DNA from 2 places in the Mesorhizobium sp. 113-3-9 genome. Region 1 is predicted to be linked to the other one. Evidence: riboswitches for the same ligand, from Rfam matches in the RefSeq annotation. Region 1 holds a riboswitch; the other holds the start of a gene.
What was found. A riboswitch is a leader RNA that binds a small molecule or an ion and turns the genes downstream of it on or off. The one in region 1 is predicted to bind cobalamin.

Region 1 (7,285 bases):
CGAAATGTCGTCCGAATCGAGAAAGGAGACAAGGTCGGTCTCCGGCTCGAGCAATCCCAGTCCGGTGTTGCGCGTCCGGGTCACACCCATATTGGGCTGTTGAAACAGGCGGATGCAAGGGCTCTCCGCCATCAACGAGCGCACCACTTCGGCCGATCCATCGGTCGAACCGTCATCGATGACGATGATGTCGAGATCGGCGGCGTCACGCTGCCTGAGCAGCGACCGTAGCGCCGGACCTACAAGGGTCTCACGGTTATGGACCGGCATGATCACGCTCAGCCTCATAGGCCGCTCCAAGCCTGTTCGAGATCCGATCCGATTACGTGCGGCATCACATCATCCGCCAGTCAGCAGATGGGCTCTTCAGTTCGAAAATACCCTGAACCTCGCGCAGCGACGGATCGGCCTTGCGCCGTCGCATCGACTTGTGGACTACACGCAAATGGTTGCGGACCCGGACGTCATGTTCCCTGGTGGCATTCCCGGCGTGGCGCCGGTAGTAGATCGCAACAGTGTCCAGCAACTCATAGCTCGGACCCGTTTCGAAAACCCGCAGCAGATAGTCGGTGTCCTCGGCCTGTTCGAACTCCTCGTCGAATTGGCCCGTTCGCTCGACTAGCCTTCTGCGGAACAGGGCGGTGCTCAGCGAAATTCCCCGCAGCGTCATGGTGCGGCTGTCGACCGCAGGCTCCAGCCTCTCATCGTCAATCCGGTCGACCAGTGTCATCAACGAATAGGTCAACTCCAAGCCGGGGTTGGCGCCGAAACGCGCAAGATCGGTCTTGAAGCGCCCGGCCAGCGAGATGTCGTCGGAATCCAGGAACGAAACGAACTCGGCGTCCGCTGGCAACTGCCTCAGCCCGGCATTGCGCGTTCTGGCGACACCCATGTTCTCTTGCCGGAACAGGCGGATGCAGGGGTTCTCGCCCATCATCGAGCGCACGGCCTCCGCCGAACCGTCGGTCGAGCCGTCATCGATGACGATGATGTCGAGATCGGCGGCGTCGCGCTGGCGCACCAGCGAGCGCAATGCCGAAACGACATAACGTTCGCGGTTGTAGACAGGCATGATCACGCTCAACTTCACGAAGCAACTCGCGTTAGAAAATCCGCAATGGTGCCGGCGATCTCCTCGGGATGCGTTCCCAAGGACAGACGGTAGCTTGGCAGCAGGCGAGTGAGATCGCCGAAGAAACGAAAGCCGCTTTCGCGTTCCCCCGGCATCTGCATGATGCCCGACGGCGCCAGCGCTATCATGGCGTCTCGCCGCGACACCGGCACGATCGAACTCGCCTCGCCACCGCCGATATGTGGCACCACCAGCGCAACGATGTCCAGCGCCGGGGGTACCGGCCGGGGTGCTATGTCGACAATGTGAAAAGTGTGCTTGCCCTGCCAGTTCAAGGGGCTCTCGACCCCCAGCCGCTGCTTCAGGCCCAGTCGCGCGAAACCGCGCGCATCCTGCTTCAGCGTCGAAAACAGAGGCCTCGCGGTTACGCCACCTGCGAGATCGATCAGCACATAGTCATCGCCGACGCTGTCGAGCCCGTTAAGCAGGCCGGCGGCGACGGTGCCGGATTTGCCGGCGCCCCCCGCGCCGGCAAGCAGCACGCCCTTGCCATTGGCACCGAGCGTGCCGGCATGGGTCAGCCGCATGCCGCGCGCCGCATATTCCCAATGCAGGAAGGCCCGCAGCGGCGCTGTCGGCTCCCAGGGCGGGAAGGCATCGGCCGACGCCATCAGTTGCACGCCAATGCGGCGCTCAGGATCGTAGACCTGCCAGAAATCCAGATCGTGAAAATAGTGGCCGCGCAGCCCGGCCTCGGCGAGCCGTTCGGCAAAGCCATATTCGGTGAAATGCGCGTCGCCCCAGCGTGCCGGCTCGGGGATGCCGTCGATGCCGGGATGGGCGATGAAGATGCGGCATGCCGACGGTGCCGTCAGGCCATCATGGGCCTCTACAAAGGCGTGGCCCAGCGCATCCGCGAGCACACCGGGACCGACATGCGCGGTCAGCTCCAGTTGGGGCAGGCGGACCGTCAGCGGGGCTGGATAATGTGCAACGGCTTCTTCCGCGGCGGTGATGAGATACCGTGCGTAATCCGGCAAGGTTTCGAGCGTGACGCGCGGCATCCAGCGCCCTCTATCCCGGACGCAGCCGCTCTTCAGGATGCCTGCTTGACCGCCGGCCAGCCGAGGGGTTCCTCGACCTCGTGGATGGGATCCACGATGATCAGGTCGGCGAGGTCGTCGTGAATGCTCACATTGAGCGGTTCGTTCGTGGCGGCAAGCTCGGCCGATAGCTCGCCCGGCAGCGCTTGTGCAACCTGATCTGAAGGCACCAGCAGCCCCATTTCGAGCAATTGCGAGATGAAGTGTTCGAGTTCCGCCGCGCCCAGTGTCGAGCCACCGGCGGTCAGCCCGATCAGGGCTTGCGTGTTGACCCCGGACGAGAGCGCCTGCCAAACCCTGCTGCCGGAATCGGAGAAGCCGAAATACTTGCCATTCGCAAGGTTGAGCACCACGGCCTCGCCATCGAAGGATTCGAAGACGATGTCCCTGCTCGCAACCGCATAGGTGTCGCAATCATGCGTCATTGTTGCCCCCGCTTCACAATTCCCGCCCGCCAGCGGGATCGCTTCCACTGACAACGCCTGTAAACGCTCGGTTCTTTCTTGGCAAGGCAACCGGCGCCGGCAGGGCGCCGACATTTCTGGGGGCCAATCGAGGCCCGTGCGGATCACGCCTCGATTTCGAGCGCCGATAGCGGCTTCGAGCAGCAGGCGAGGATGAAGCCGTCGTCGATCTCGTGATCGAGGATGCCGCCATTGTGGCTCATCTCGACGGCACCGGAGACTTTCTTCACCTTGCAGGTTCCGCAAAGGCCGAATTCGCAGGCCGCGGGTATCCGCACGCCGGAGGCACGCGCTGTCTGCAGCACGGTCTGGCCGGCGACGCATTCGGCGTCGACGTCCGAAAGCGCGAAGCGGATCGGCGTTGCGGCCTCGACGGGAACGGCCACGCCATCCTGCGGCGGCGTTGCGAACGGCGCCGGGATTTCCTCCACCGCAGGTGCGGCAAAGCTTTCCTGGTGGTATTTCGTCATGTCGAAACCGGCGGCTTCCAGCATGCCGCGCACGGCGCGCATGAAAGGGTCCGGACCACAGCAGAAGATCTCGCGTTCACGGAAATCGGGCGCCAGCAATGGCAGCCGGATGGCGTCGATGCGCCCCATATGGCCATACCAGCCCTCGCGGCTTGACCGCTCCTCGATCATGAAGCCCAGCGACAGGCCCGGCATATGACTGCCGAGCAGTTCGAGCTCCTTGCGGAAAATGATCTCTTCGGCGCGACGCGCGCAATTGACGAAGCCGACATCGGTCCATGGCGCGCAGTCGTTCAGCCAGCGCAGCATCGACATCATCGGCGTCACGCCGGAACCGGCCGAGATGAACAGGTATTTGGCCGCCGGATGGCTGTGCAGTGAAAAGTCGCCGCTCGGCCCATAGGCCTTGACGTGCGAACCGGGCACGAGGTGATCGAACATCCAGCGCGTGCCGATGCTGCCGGCCTGCGCCTTCACCGTGACCGCGATCGAGAAGGGCCGCGACGGCGAGGAGGACAGCGTATAGGTGCGCATCAGCGGCCCGTCCGGCGCAGGCAGCTCCAGCGTCACGAACTGGCCCGGCTTGTAGCGGAACCAGGTCTGGTTGTCGGATCGGAAAGTGAAGGTCTTGACGTCAGGCGCCTCGTCGCTGACGCCGATCACTTCCAGCACCTGCAGCCTGTCGTTCCAGGGGGCCATCTGATCGAGATGGCGATAGAGGCCAAGGTCGGTCATCGCATTCATCCCTCAACCTCTCAGGCGACGCTGCGCAACGCCGGCCGGCCGCCTTCGGCGAGGCGCGGACCGATGAAGCGGGCGTACCAGTCGACGAACTGGATCACGCCGCCCTCGTGAAGCTCCGAATAGGGGCCGGGCTCATAGGCCGGCGACAGGATGCCGAGGGCATTTTCCTCGACGATGCGGCGGTCCTGATCGTTGGTCTCGGTCCACACATGGGTGAGCTCGGCAAGATCGTAATCGACGCCCTCGACCGCATCCTTATGCACCAGCCATTTGGTCGTCACGGCGGTTTCGGTGGCGCTGATCGGTAGCACGCGGAAGGTGACGGCATGGTCGATGAGGATATGATTCCAGGTCGTCGGGTAGTGATAGTGCATCAATGTGCCGATACGGTCGGCCGAGACGCTGTCGGAGAGGTTCTTCTTCACCGCCCGCTTGCCGTTCATCGTGTAGCTGACCGCATCGCGCAGCAGCGGCGCCCGGGTGGCGCGGTATTGCCCCGCCGGGTCGATGCGGAACTTGCTCGGCAGGCCGGCCGCTTCGCATTTGGCCCAGTGCGCCAGCATCTCCGGATCGCTGTCGGCGCCTTGCACGCCGGTCACGGTCGGTGCTTCCGGGAAGGTTTTGCACAGCTCCGGGTGATTGCCCGCGCAGTGATAGCACTCGCGGTTGTTTTCCCAGACGAGCTTCCAATTGCCCTTTTCGACGATGGTGCTCTCGAAGGCGATCTTTGCCTCGCTGAGTCGGTGCGGCTTGAGATAGGGTTCGATCATCGCCCGCATCGGGGCGAAGTCGGCTGGATCCTTCGCCAGGCAGATGAAGATGTAGCCGGCGACGCTCTCGCAGGCGACCGGCTTCAGCCCGAACTGGCTCTTGTCGAAGCCGTCGGCCATCTGGCGGGCAAACAGGAGGCGACCGTCGAGCTCATAGGTCCACTGGTGATAGGGACAGACCAGTTTGGCGGCCGTGCCCTTGTCCGTGTTGCAGACCCTGCTGCCGCGATGGCGGCAGGAATTGTGGAAGGCGTTGATCTTGCCCTGCTGATCGCGCACCAGCACGACCGGGTAGTCGCCGATCTGTACGGTGATGAAGCTGCCGGGCTTGGGCAATTCGCAATCATGGCCGATGAAAAGCCAGTCGCGGTACCAGATCAGCTCCATGTCGAGCTTGAAATAGTCCGGGTCGGTGTAGAAAGGCTGCTCGAGCGAGAAACCCTCTCTGCGGCTGCTCAAGAGCCTCAGCATATCGTTGCGCACATCCATGTCCTGTCCTCGTGTTTAAGGACTGACTATGGTGGTGATGGAGGAAGGATCGGATGCAGTCCCGGCGAAGCGCCGGTCATGCACTATCCACCTCTTGACCGCCCACCGCGATCAGTCGAGTTCAAAAATCTCGGGCTGGTTTCCGGGCTCTGGAGTGTCCTTTCGGACGGTCGCGACACCTTCCCAGGCTTTCGCCCAGTGGTCTCCCGTTGCGACTTGAACTCCACCACCGTTGCGGGGGCAGCGCCGGACTTTGACCGGCTTCCCAATTCTCCGCCCCGTCGTCACGAAGCGGCACCTGAGATGGCCATGATCTAATCACGACAGCGCATGCGACATCGGCATGAAAGCGACATCGCATCCATGTGGCGCGACACGCTTCAGCAACGATCGAGTCAGGAAGAACGGCCACGAAACGCGTCTCGGTGACGACGATGCCGGCTATCGAAATCGCCCCGGAACCGAAGCAAAAAGGGTTAACGGTTTCGAAAAGTGACTATTAGCAGATTCTAAAATCGAACCGAACGGTTCGTTTCTGTTGACGGTGCGTACAGCACGCTGTGAACGCTGAGCCTTCGATACATCAGGTGATCGTATTGCTGGTTTTATCTAATCGATTGATATCAAAAAGAAAAATGTTTGCAGTGGAATGCCTTGGTACAATTTCAAGTGGTGGATTCTTGGTCCACACGGAACAACTTCGTGATTGGAAACGGCCACATGGCTTTCCCACATCGGGGCTGTCCGAACGACGCGATTTTAATCCCAAGACACGCCGCTAGACGGACGGGAAAATACTGGAGTACCAAAAATGAAAAAGATTGTTCTCACTGCCGCCGCCCTTCTGGCCATTTCCGGCAGCGCCTTCGCTGGTAGCGATCACTATGGTTCGAATGCCGCTGCAGCCACTGCTGCCGTCGACAATTCGTACACCGCTTCGACCAAGAAGTCGGAACCGGCTGCTCAGGCGCCTGTCACGGGTGCCGATCGCAACCTCTTCGGCAACAACTAACAGTCGATTTCCAGCAGGCGGTGGCCCTGGCTTGCCGCCTTGGCGGAACTCGAAGAATTCAGGAGACTTGAAATGAAGAAGATCATCCTTGCTGCCGCCGCTGTTCTGGCTATCTCCGGCAGCGCCTTCGCCGGCAGCGACAACTACGGCTCCAATGGCGCCAACCAGCCCGCTGTCACTTCGACCGACAGCTCGTACACCGCTTCGATCAAGAAGTCGGAACCGGCTGCCCAGACACCTGTCCAGGGTGCCGACCGCAACCTCTTCGGCCACTAACGGCCGATTCTCCGGGGTGGCGGGCCTGCCTGCCGTCCCGTTGAAACTTGAAATTCAGGAGACTTGAAATGAACAAGATCATCATCGCCGCCGCCGCCGTTCTGGCTCTCTCGGGCAGCGCTTTCGCCGGAAGTGACAACTTCAACTCCAATGGCGCCAACCAGCCTGCCGCGACTTCTGTCGACAACTCGCGCACGGCTTCGATCCGCAACGGCGATTCGCCCGTCTACAAGCTGCTCAATTCGTCGGGCGATGTGCAGAAGTCCGCGCCCCAGGGCGCCGACCGGAACCTCTTCGGCCACTAACAGCCAAAGTCGATCGTAAAAGAGAGCGGCGGGCCTTGCCCGCCGCTCTTTTTGTTTCTGCCGTCAAGACGGCTTCTTAAGCGGCCTTTGCTTCCGCTTCATGCAGCGCGAAGGACCGCCCGTCCGTGTCGAAGATATGCAAGTCCTCGGCATTGGCGGTCAGCCGCAGCGTCGAGCCGCGCTTGACCTCGACATTGCCCGGCAGCTTGGTCACCAGTGGCAGGTCGGCGCGGCCGATGTCGACATAGACCAGTTGAACCTCGCCGAGCTGCTCGACGTAATCGACCGTTCCCTCGAACAGATAGTCCGCGCCGGTGGCGATGATCAGGTCCTCCGGCCGCACGCCGAAGCTTACAGCCGCACCCTTCGCCGAGGCCGGCGTCGTGATCGGCACCGTAGCCTTGCGCCCGCCGACATGGCTGACGACGGTCGGGCTGCCTGATTTGTCGATCGTCGCCGGCAGGATGTTCATGGCCGGCGAGCCGATGAACTGGGCGACGAACAGATTGCCGGGCTTCTTGTAGAGATCCATCGGCGTGCCGACCTGCTCGATGTGGCCATCCTTGAGCACCACGATGCG
Region 2 (7,285 bases), 2.7 Mb from region 1:
CCTGCGGCGGCAGCAGCGTCCGGGCGAGAAGATCGCTTGCCAGCAAGAGCACAGCCCCGAACAATGCACAGCTTGCGATCAGGCGCAGATGCAAGGGACCGGCCAGCGGCCGCGACAGATGCGGGATCATCAATCCGACAAAGCCGATGACGCCGGCGACCGAGACGAGAATTGCCGTCGAGAAGGCCGCAACGAGAAACGTCGCCCTGCGCATGCGCGCCACCGGCACGCCAAGGCTTTCGGCAGCACTTTCACCGGCCAGGAAGGCGTCCAGCCTGCGGTGGTTCCACAGCCCGTAGGCCGCGATCGTGCCGGCTCCCAAGGCGCCCAGCCAGACATTGTCCCAGCGCGCCAGTCCGAGCCCGCCCATCGTCCAGAACAGCACCGAATGGGCCGCACGCTGGTCTCCGGCAAAGACCAGATAGTTGGTCAAGGCGGTGAACAGGAAGGAGACGGCAAGGCCGGCGAGGATCAGCCGCTCCGGCCCCTGCCCCCTGACCCGTGCGACCAGCAGCAGGACGATGCAGGCGGCCAGTATGCCGCCGGTGAAGGCGGCGACCGGCAAGGTCCAGATGCCAAAACTGTCGCCGAAGACGGTGATGACGGAAACAGCGCCGGCGGCGGCCCCCGACGACAGGCCGAACAGGAAAGGATCGGCGAGACCGTTGCGGGTCACCGTCTGCAGCAAAGCACCTGTTATACCGAGGCCGGCACCGACACAGACCGCCAGGATCGTGCGCGGCAGCCTGAGATCGACGACGATCTTGCCTACCGGGCCCGACACCTGGTGTTCATGCATCCCGACGGCATGGCCAAGCGAGGCGATGACGTCGGTCAGCGGGATCAGCGTCGAACCATAGGCTATCGACAGCAGCACGAGGGCGACGACCGCCACCGTGCCCGCCACCATGGCCAGCGCGAATGCCTTGTGCCCCGAAAGCGCGCCGGATTTTTGCCCTGGGGCAAGAAGCATCAGAACGCTTCCGGATGCATCGCCTTGGCGATCTTGGCGATCGCCTCGATGTTTGCCGGTCCAGGCGTCAGTTCGGCATAGCGAAGGGCCACGAAACGCTCGTTCTTGACCGCGTCCGTCTCCTTCATCGCCGGATGCGCCTTCAGGAAATCGAGCAGTTTCCTGTAGCCGCCGCCATCCTGGTAGTCGAGCAGGATGAGGAATTGCGGATTGCGCGAGGCCACGGTTTCCCAGTCCGTGTTGCCCCAGCTGGTGTCCATGTCGGCCATGATGTTGTCACCGCCGGCGGCTGATATCATGGCGCTAGGGATGGCGAATTTTCCGGCGGTGAACGGCTTGTCCTCGCCGGAATCATAGAGGAACACGCGGGTTCCCTTGGCGTCGCCGACCTTCGCGGTGATGTCGGCGAGTTGCGCCTTCCAGCCGGCGACAAGCTTCTGCGCCTCGGTCTCCTTGCCAAAGATCTTGCCCAGCTTTTCAACATCGCCATAGAGCAGGTCCATGGAAGCCGCCGGGCGGTTCTTGTCGAGATGGACGCAGCTCTCGGTCAGCACCAGTGTCTTGATGCCATGTGGGGCGAGCGTGTCGGGCGTCACGTCGCCGCCCGGCTTCATGCCATAGTACCAGCCGGCGAAGAAGAAATCGGGCTCGACGGCGACCAGGTTCTCGAGCGTCGGGTATTTGGGCGCGAGTTCCGGGATGGAGCCCTGCTCGGCCTTGAATTCGGGGCCGACCTTGTACCATCCGGTGATGCCGGTCAGGCCGACGATCGACGGCTGCAGCTTCAGCGCGAAGGCCATCTCGGCCATGTTGAGGTCATGGATGACGGCGCGCTTGGGCGGCGCGTCGAAGGTCAGCGGCTTGCCGCAACTGTCGACGGTGACGGGGAAAGCGAAGGCGGTAGAGGCCAGCAAGGAAAAGACGAGCGACAAGGCGAGACGTTTCACGGATTTTGCTCCTTGGTTGAACAGTGTTGATGAGGGATGGTTCGATCAGGATGGCGGCACGGCGCGGTTCGGAACATCGAACACAGTCAGTTCACGGTCCTCGGTGGGGTGACGCAGGCGAAACACGTCGACGCCGAAAATCTCGCGGATCAGCTGTTGCGTCAGCGCTTCGCGCGGTGCGGCCAGCGCGTGCAGCCGGGCTTCGTTCATCACCGCGACCCTGGTTGCGAAAGGCGCCACAAGGGCCAGGTCATGCAGCACCGCGATCACCGTCATGCCGAAGCCCGCGACGAGTTCGAGAAGCTCGCCGCGAGCACGCGGGTCGAGATGGTTGGTCGGCTCGTCGAGGAACAACACTTTCGGTTGCTGTGCGATGGCGCGCGCCAGCTGGGCGCGTTGGCGCTCCCCGCCAGACAGCGAGCCAATGGTGCGGCCGAGCAACGGCAAAAGGCCGGTCCGGCGCAGGGCGTCGACGACAATGTCGCGCTCGTCGCTCCTGCGCCTCAGGCCGGCATGCGGAACACGGCCAAGTTCGACATAGTCGATCACCGCCAGCCGCGGATCCGGCTGGTCGGTCTGGCCGACGACGGCCATGTGCAAGGCCCGCTCGGCTGTCGAGATCCTGTCCAGGCGTCGCCCGCCAAGCTTCACCTCGCCCGAACTTGGCCTGAGCATGCCCGACAGCATGTGCAGCAGTGTCGTCTTGCCAGCGCCATTGGGGCCGATGATGGCGAGACGATCGCCGGTGGCGATAGAAAGGCTGACCGCATGGACCAGATTCCGGCCATTCGCCACGGCACCCAGGTCGCGCGCTTCGAGGAGTGGCATTGTCATCGGCTATCACCCGCCAGCTTGCCCGGCGCCGGGATGCGGGCCAGCGTCTTGCCGGCTAGTCGCGGCGGACGTTGGCCGGAATTGCACCAGCCGTCGGCGAGCGAGGCGTAAAGCCTGGCAAATCGCACGAGATCACCGGCGTCGGCCTCGGCATCGACGGAGCCGAAGAGATAGGTAGCCTTGCCCGGCGCCTGGAAGGCTACCGTCAGCGGCCGTGCGCAGCCCGCCATGCATTCGACGCCCTCGATCGTGAAGCCATGCGCCACGGCGGGTTCATCATGGGCCGAGAGCCGGGAGCGCAAATCGGCGCACAGGCTTTCGCCCGACCTGATGCCGGTCGGAACGTCACGGCAAAGCGTGCACACGATGATGCGGTGATCGATAGCGCCGTCCAACTTCCGTCACTTTCCAAAACTGGCGACGGAAGGATGTTGGCGAGACGGCCGACAAGACCGACGTCCACGTTTCCTCCCGGCACACCCCGTCCGGTCAACTCAGTGATGGCAGGTCTCCTGGCTCGCGGGTCGTTGCGCAATCCTGCCTTCCCAGCCTTGCCGGCCAGTGGCATTTCGGATCTTGCTCACCGCTTACAGTTGCGGGGGCAGCCACGGCTTCGACCTATTGGGTCTCACCGTGTTCCCTTTTCACCCCTCGCCTTTCGACTCGGGGACCATCACCACTCGATCGTAGTTTTCCCCCAATTGCTTCGCAACGGATTTCTCGGTGCATTGTCGATCCCGCGGCGGCGCTGAACTTACAGACGTAATGTAATTACATTACGATTTAAATCGTACCGCTCGGCTAAGTCAAGTGAGGCTTTCTGCCCGAAAGAAGACATCTAGCCAGTCTCGCTCCTGGAGATGCGGCTGGCCGCGGAGCGTTGCCGTCCGGATTGCACGGCAAGCGCAATTTCGATCAAACTGCCGCGCGCGAAGGCGGCAAGATGATCCGCTCAATGCGAGGAACCCATGAACCCGACCGAGAAAGCGCTGTGGTTTGTCGAGAGCCATCTGCCGGAGGCGATCTCGCTCGACGATGTCGCCCAAAGCAGCGGCGTGTCGCGCTTTCATGTGACGCGCGCCTTCGGCGCTGCCACCGGCCGCTCGGTCATGGGCTACATGCGCGCACGCAGGCTGACCGAGGCGGCGCGCAGGCTGGCCGGCGGAGCCCCCGACATCCTCTCGGTGGCGCTCGATGCCGGCTACAGCTCGCATGAGGCTTTCACCCGCGCCTTCCGCGACCAGTTCGGCACCACGCCCGAGATGGTGCGCGCGCAAGGCTCGACCAAGACCCTCGACCTCGTGGAGCCGATCCTGATGGACCAATCCTTTCTTTCGGCCCTCGAACCATCGCGCTTCGAGACCAGCCGGCCGTTGCTGATCGCTGGGCTCGGCGAACGCTACACCTGTGAAACCAGCGCCGCCATTCCGATGCAGTGGCAACGCTTTGGTCCCTATATCGGCAACATTCCAGGCGAGACCGGCGACGTCGCCTACGGCGTCTGCGCCAACGGCGACGATGCCGGCAATTTCGACTACGTCGCCGGTGTCGAGGTCACCGATTTTTCCGACCTTCCAAGGGAACTCAGCCGCGTGCGCATACCCGCCCAGAAATATGCGGTGTTTGCGCATCGCGAGCACATCTCGACCATCCGCCGCACCGTCAACACGATCTGGAACAAATGGCTGCCGGCCTCCGGGCACGAGATAGCGGACGCGCCGGAATTCGAACGCTACGGTCCGGAGTTCGATCCGCGCAGCGGCAATGGCGGACTAGAGATCTGGGTGCCGATCAAGGATTGACCGGCACTACAATTCCAAGTCCCAGGTCTGGCCAACCAGATCCTTGCCGAAGGAGTGGTGAGGCTCTTCCTCGGTCAGTGTGAAGCCGACCGCCTGGTAGATGTGCCGGGCGGCGGTCAGGATGTCGTTGGTCCACAAGGTCAGCGTCTTGTAGCCCTTGGCACGGGCAAAGCCGATGCATTCCTCGACCAGCCGCCTGCCGATGCCGAGGCCACGCGCCGAAGGTTCGACATAGAGCAGGCGCAGCTTCGCCACCTCGGGCGATTTGCGCACGACGAAGACCGAGCCGACGACCTCGCCATCACGCTCGGCGATCCAGCTTCGTTCCCATTTCGGGTCGAAGGATTTGACGAATGCCGCAAGGATTTCGGCAACCAGCGCCTCATAGGTTTCGTCCCAGCCATAGTCCTGCGCGTAGAGCATGCCTTGCCGGCGGATGATCCAGCCGATGTCGCCGACCTGCAGCGGCCGCAACAGATAGGGGATCCTTGGCTCGGCGCTTTCACCCAGCAGAGCCTGGACCGTCCGCATGGATTTCACCAGCCGGTCCTGCTCCGACGCAGGCAGCCGATCGAGGAGCGCCGCGACCTGGTCGTGCGAATCCTTGTTCAGCGGCGCGAAGGCATTCCTGCCCGCCAGCGTCAGCGCAATCGACGATTGCCTGGCGTCCGAAACCACCGTCGACCTGGAGATGAGGTGAAGGCGCTCGAACTTCTTCAGCAGACGGCTGACATAGCCGGCGTCGAGACCGAGGTCGCGCCCGAGGTCCGTCGCGGTCAGACCGTCGCGGTGCGCCAGTTCGTAGAGCACGCGCGCCTCGGTCAGCGAGAAGGCGCTTTTCAGCAGCCCTTCGTCGAGCAGCCCGATCTGGCGGGTGTAGAAGCGGTTGAAAGCCCGCACCGCGTCGATCAGGTCTTTGTTGGGCGCTTCGTTACCGGGCTGATGGTGAATTGTCATGGGCATCTCCTGTCCGCACAGGATTGATCATTTGGTTGACTTAGTCAATAAAATGGTTGACCCGACGCACCTCACAACTTCGTCATTCTAGGGCGGAGCAAGGAGCGAAGCGACGCGCGCAGACCCTGGAATCCATTCCGTGACGGTGGCCGAAGCGCGCCACGCCGCAGAACGGGCTTCATGGGTCTGCATTAGGCGCCAAGAATCCATTTCGTTGCATAGCGGAAGGGTAACGGCATGGATTCTAGGGTCTGCGCTCCGCTTCGCGTCGCTCCGCCCTAGAATGACGACATCGCGGGGTCGGTGCGCCAATCACGACCGCAGTGGCGCCCCTCAACCCATCGGCAACACCGGCCAACGATCAACGATCTTGCCGCCAGAAAATACCGCGATCGGCCCGAATTGCTGCAGCACAGCCTCGCTCTGCGTCGGCCTCAGAAAGGCATAATCCCCCGGCTTCACCTGCGCTGTTGCCGGCAGGCTCATGAATTGCTGGTTGGAGGAAAACCCCATCAGACCGTTTGGTTTCATGCCTTCCGGGAACACCGCTTCGGCCATCCACTTGCCGCCATAGAGATAGCAGCCTTTGCGCGGGAAGAGGCCGAGCGCCTGCAAGGCCTTCGAGAACCAGACCGGGCCTGGCAGCGCCGCATCGGCCGCCTTGAGGATCGGGGTGGCGATGAAGGCGGCCGGCTGGAATCCGTTGAGCCCCGGCTTGTCGAAATCGCTGGGCAGGACGAAAGCCGAGCCGATCGAGACTTCGTTGGCAACGCCCGCGCCATGCAGCAGCGCCGTCTTCGAGCCGCCGATGTTGAGGATGCGGCGCTGATCCGGTTCGAGTGCCACGACGAAATCTGCCGCCAGCGCCGAGGCTTTCATCAACGCCTTGGCAGCACCGCCAAACAGCCCGGGGATTTCCGGCGCATGCGCCTCATAGGCCATGATGCCTTCGCAACACAGGCCCTTCGGCACCGTCAGCGCCTTGATCTCGGCCGGGCGGGCAAACCCGCCGCGATGCAGGCCGACATCGACCTCGAAGGCGATACGCAGTTCGATAGCGAGCTCGGCGGCCAGAGCGCCATATTCCGCCAGTCTTTCGTCGCTGTCGACCAGCCAGCAGACACGCGACCAGTCGGCGTCGCCCTTCACCAGCACCGCTCTTGCCGCGCTGACCGGCATTGGTTTGCCGTATAGCAGATCCGCATGCGGGAACGCCTTCAGCACCGCCGCGCTGATCGGCGGATGGAAAGTCATGAAGCGATCGCTTCCAAGCGTCTTGCCGATATGCGAAAGCAGCGGCAGGCAAGCGAGCGACTTGTCGACCAGCCGCACGGCAAGGCTGGGATCAAGCCTGTCCTTCACCAGGGCGATGTTGCTGTCCAGCCGGTCGCGGTCCAGCACCAGACAGGGCTGGAAGATACCGGCCTGCTTCAGCGCCTGCGATAGAGTGGCGAAATAGGCGCTCATGGTTCGATGCCGAACAAGCCAGCCATGTAGGGCGAGACGAAACGGTTTCGCGGATCGATGTCGCGGCGCACCGCCATGGCATCGTCCCAGCGCGGATAGAGCTTCTTGAAGTCCGCCGCCTTCAGGCTGTGCATCTTGCCCCAATGCGGCCTGCCGCCATATCTGCGAAAGACCGGCTCGGCCGCCTGCATGAACGGCAACGGATCGTTCGCCGCATCGTGGTGGATGGCGATCGAACAGGTCGGCCTGTTGTAGAAGGGCGAGAGCCAGAACTGATCGGCCGCGACGCTGCGCACCTCCATTGG

Region 2: linked by a shared signal. The riboswitch ahead of MesoLj_RS26210 (DUF1636 family protein) and the one ahead of MesoLj_RS01975 (aromatic ring-hydroxylating oxygenase subunit alpha) in region 1 are both predicted to bind cobalamin.

Annotation. Positions count from the first base shown of each region.
Region 1 is NZ_AP023246.1:436,641-443,925, reverse strand. It holds gene MesoLj_RS02000 (glycosyltransferase family 2 protein) at 1-288, opposite strand, end outside; gene MesoLj_RS01995 (glycosyltransferase family 2 protein) at 335-1,090, opposite strand; gene MesoLj_RS01990 (serine kinase) at 1,087-2,136, opposite strand; gene MesoLj_RS01985 (PqqD family protein) at 2,169-2,747, opposite strand; gene MesoLj_RS01980 (hybrid-cluster NAD(P)-dependent oxidoreductase) at 2,744-3,844, opposite strand; gene MesoLj_RS01975 (aromatic ring-hydroxylating oxygenase subunit alpha) at 3,865-5,112, opposite strand; cobalamin riboswitch at 5,229-5,429, opposite strand; gene MesoLj_RS01970 (DUF680 domain-containing protein) at 5,924-6,124, shown strand; gene MesoLj_RS01965 (DUF680 domain-containing protein) at 6,197-6,400, shown strand; gene MesoLj_RS01960 (DUF680 domain-containing protein) at 6,469-6,705, shown strand; gene MesoLj_RS01955 (ABC transporter ATP-binding protein) at 6,782-7,285, opposite strand, start outside.
Region 2 is NZ_AP023246.1:5,342,155-5,349,439, forward strand. It holds gene MesoLj_RS26195 (FecCD family ABC transporter permease) at 1-973, opposite strand, end outside; gene MesoLj_RS26200 (ABC transporter substrate-binding protein) at 973-1,920, opposite strand; gene MesoLj_RS26205 (ABC transporter ATP-binding protein) at 1,966-2,754, opposite strand; gene MesoLj_RS26210 (DUF1636 family protein) at 2,751-3,149, opposite strand; cobalamin riboswitch at 3,240-3,444, opposite strand; gene MesoLj_RS26215 (AraC family transcriptional regulator) at 3,723-4,556, shown strand; gene MesoLj_RS26220 (bifunctional helix-turn-helix transcriptional regulator/GNAT family N-acetyltransferase) at 4,563-5,513, opposite strand; gene MesoLj_RS26225 (alanine racemase) at 5,847-6,980, opposite strand; gene MesoLj_RS26230 (D-arabinono-1,4-lactone oxidase) at 6,977-7,285, opposite strand, start outside.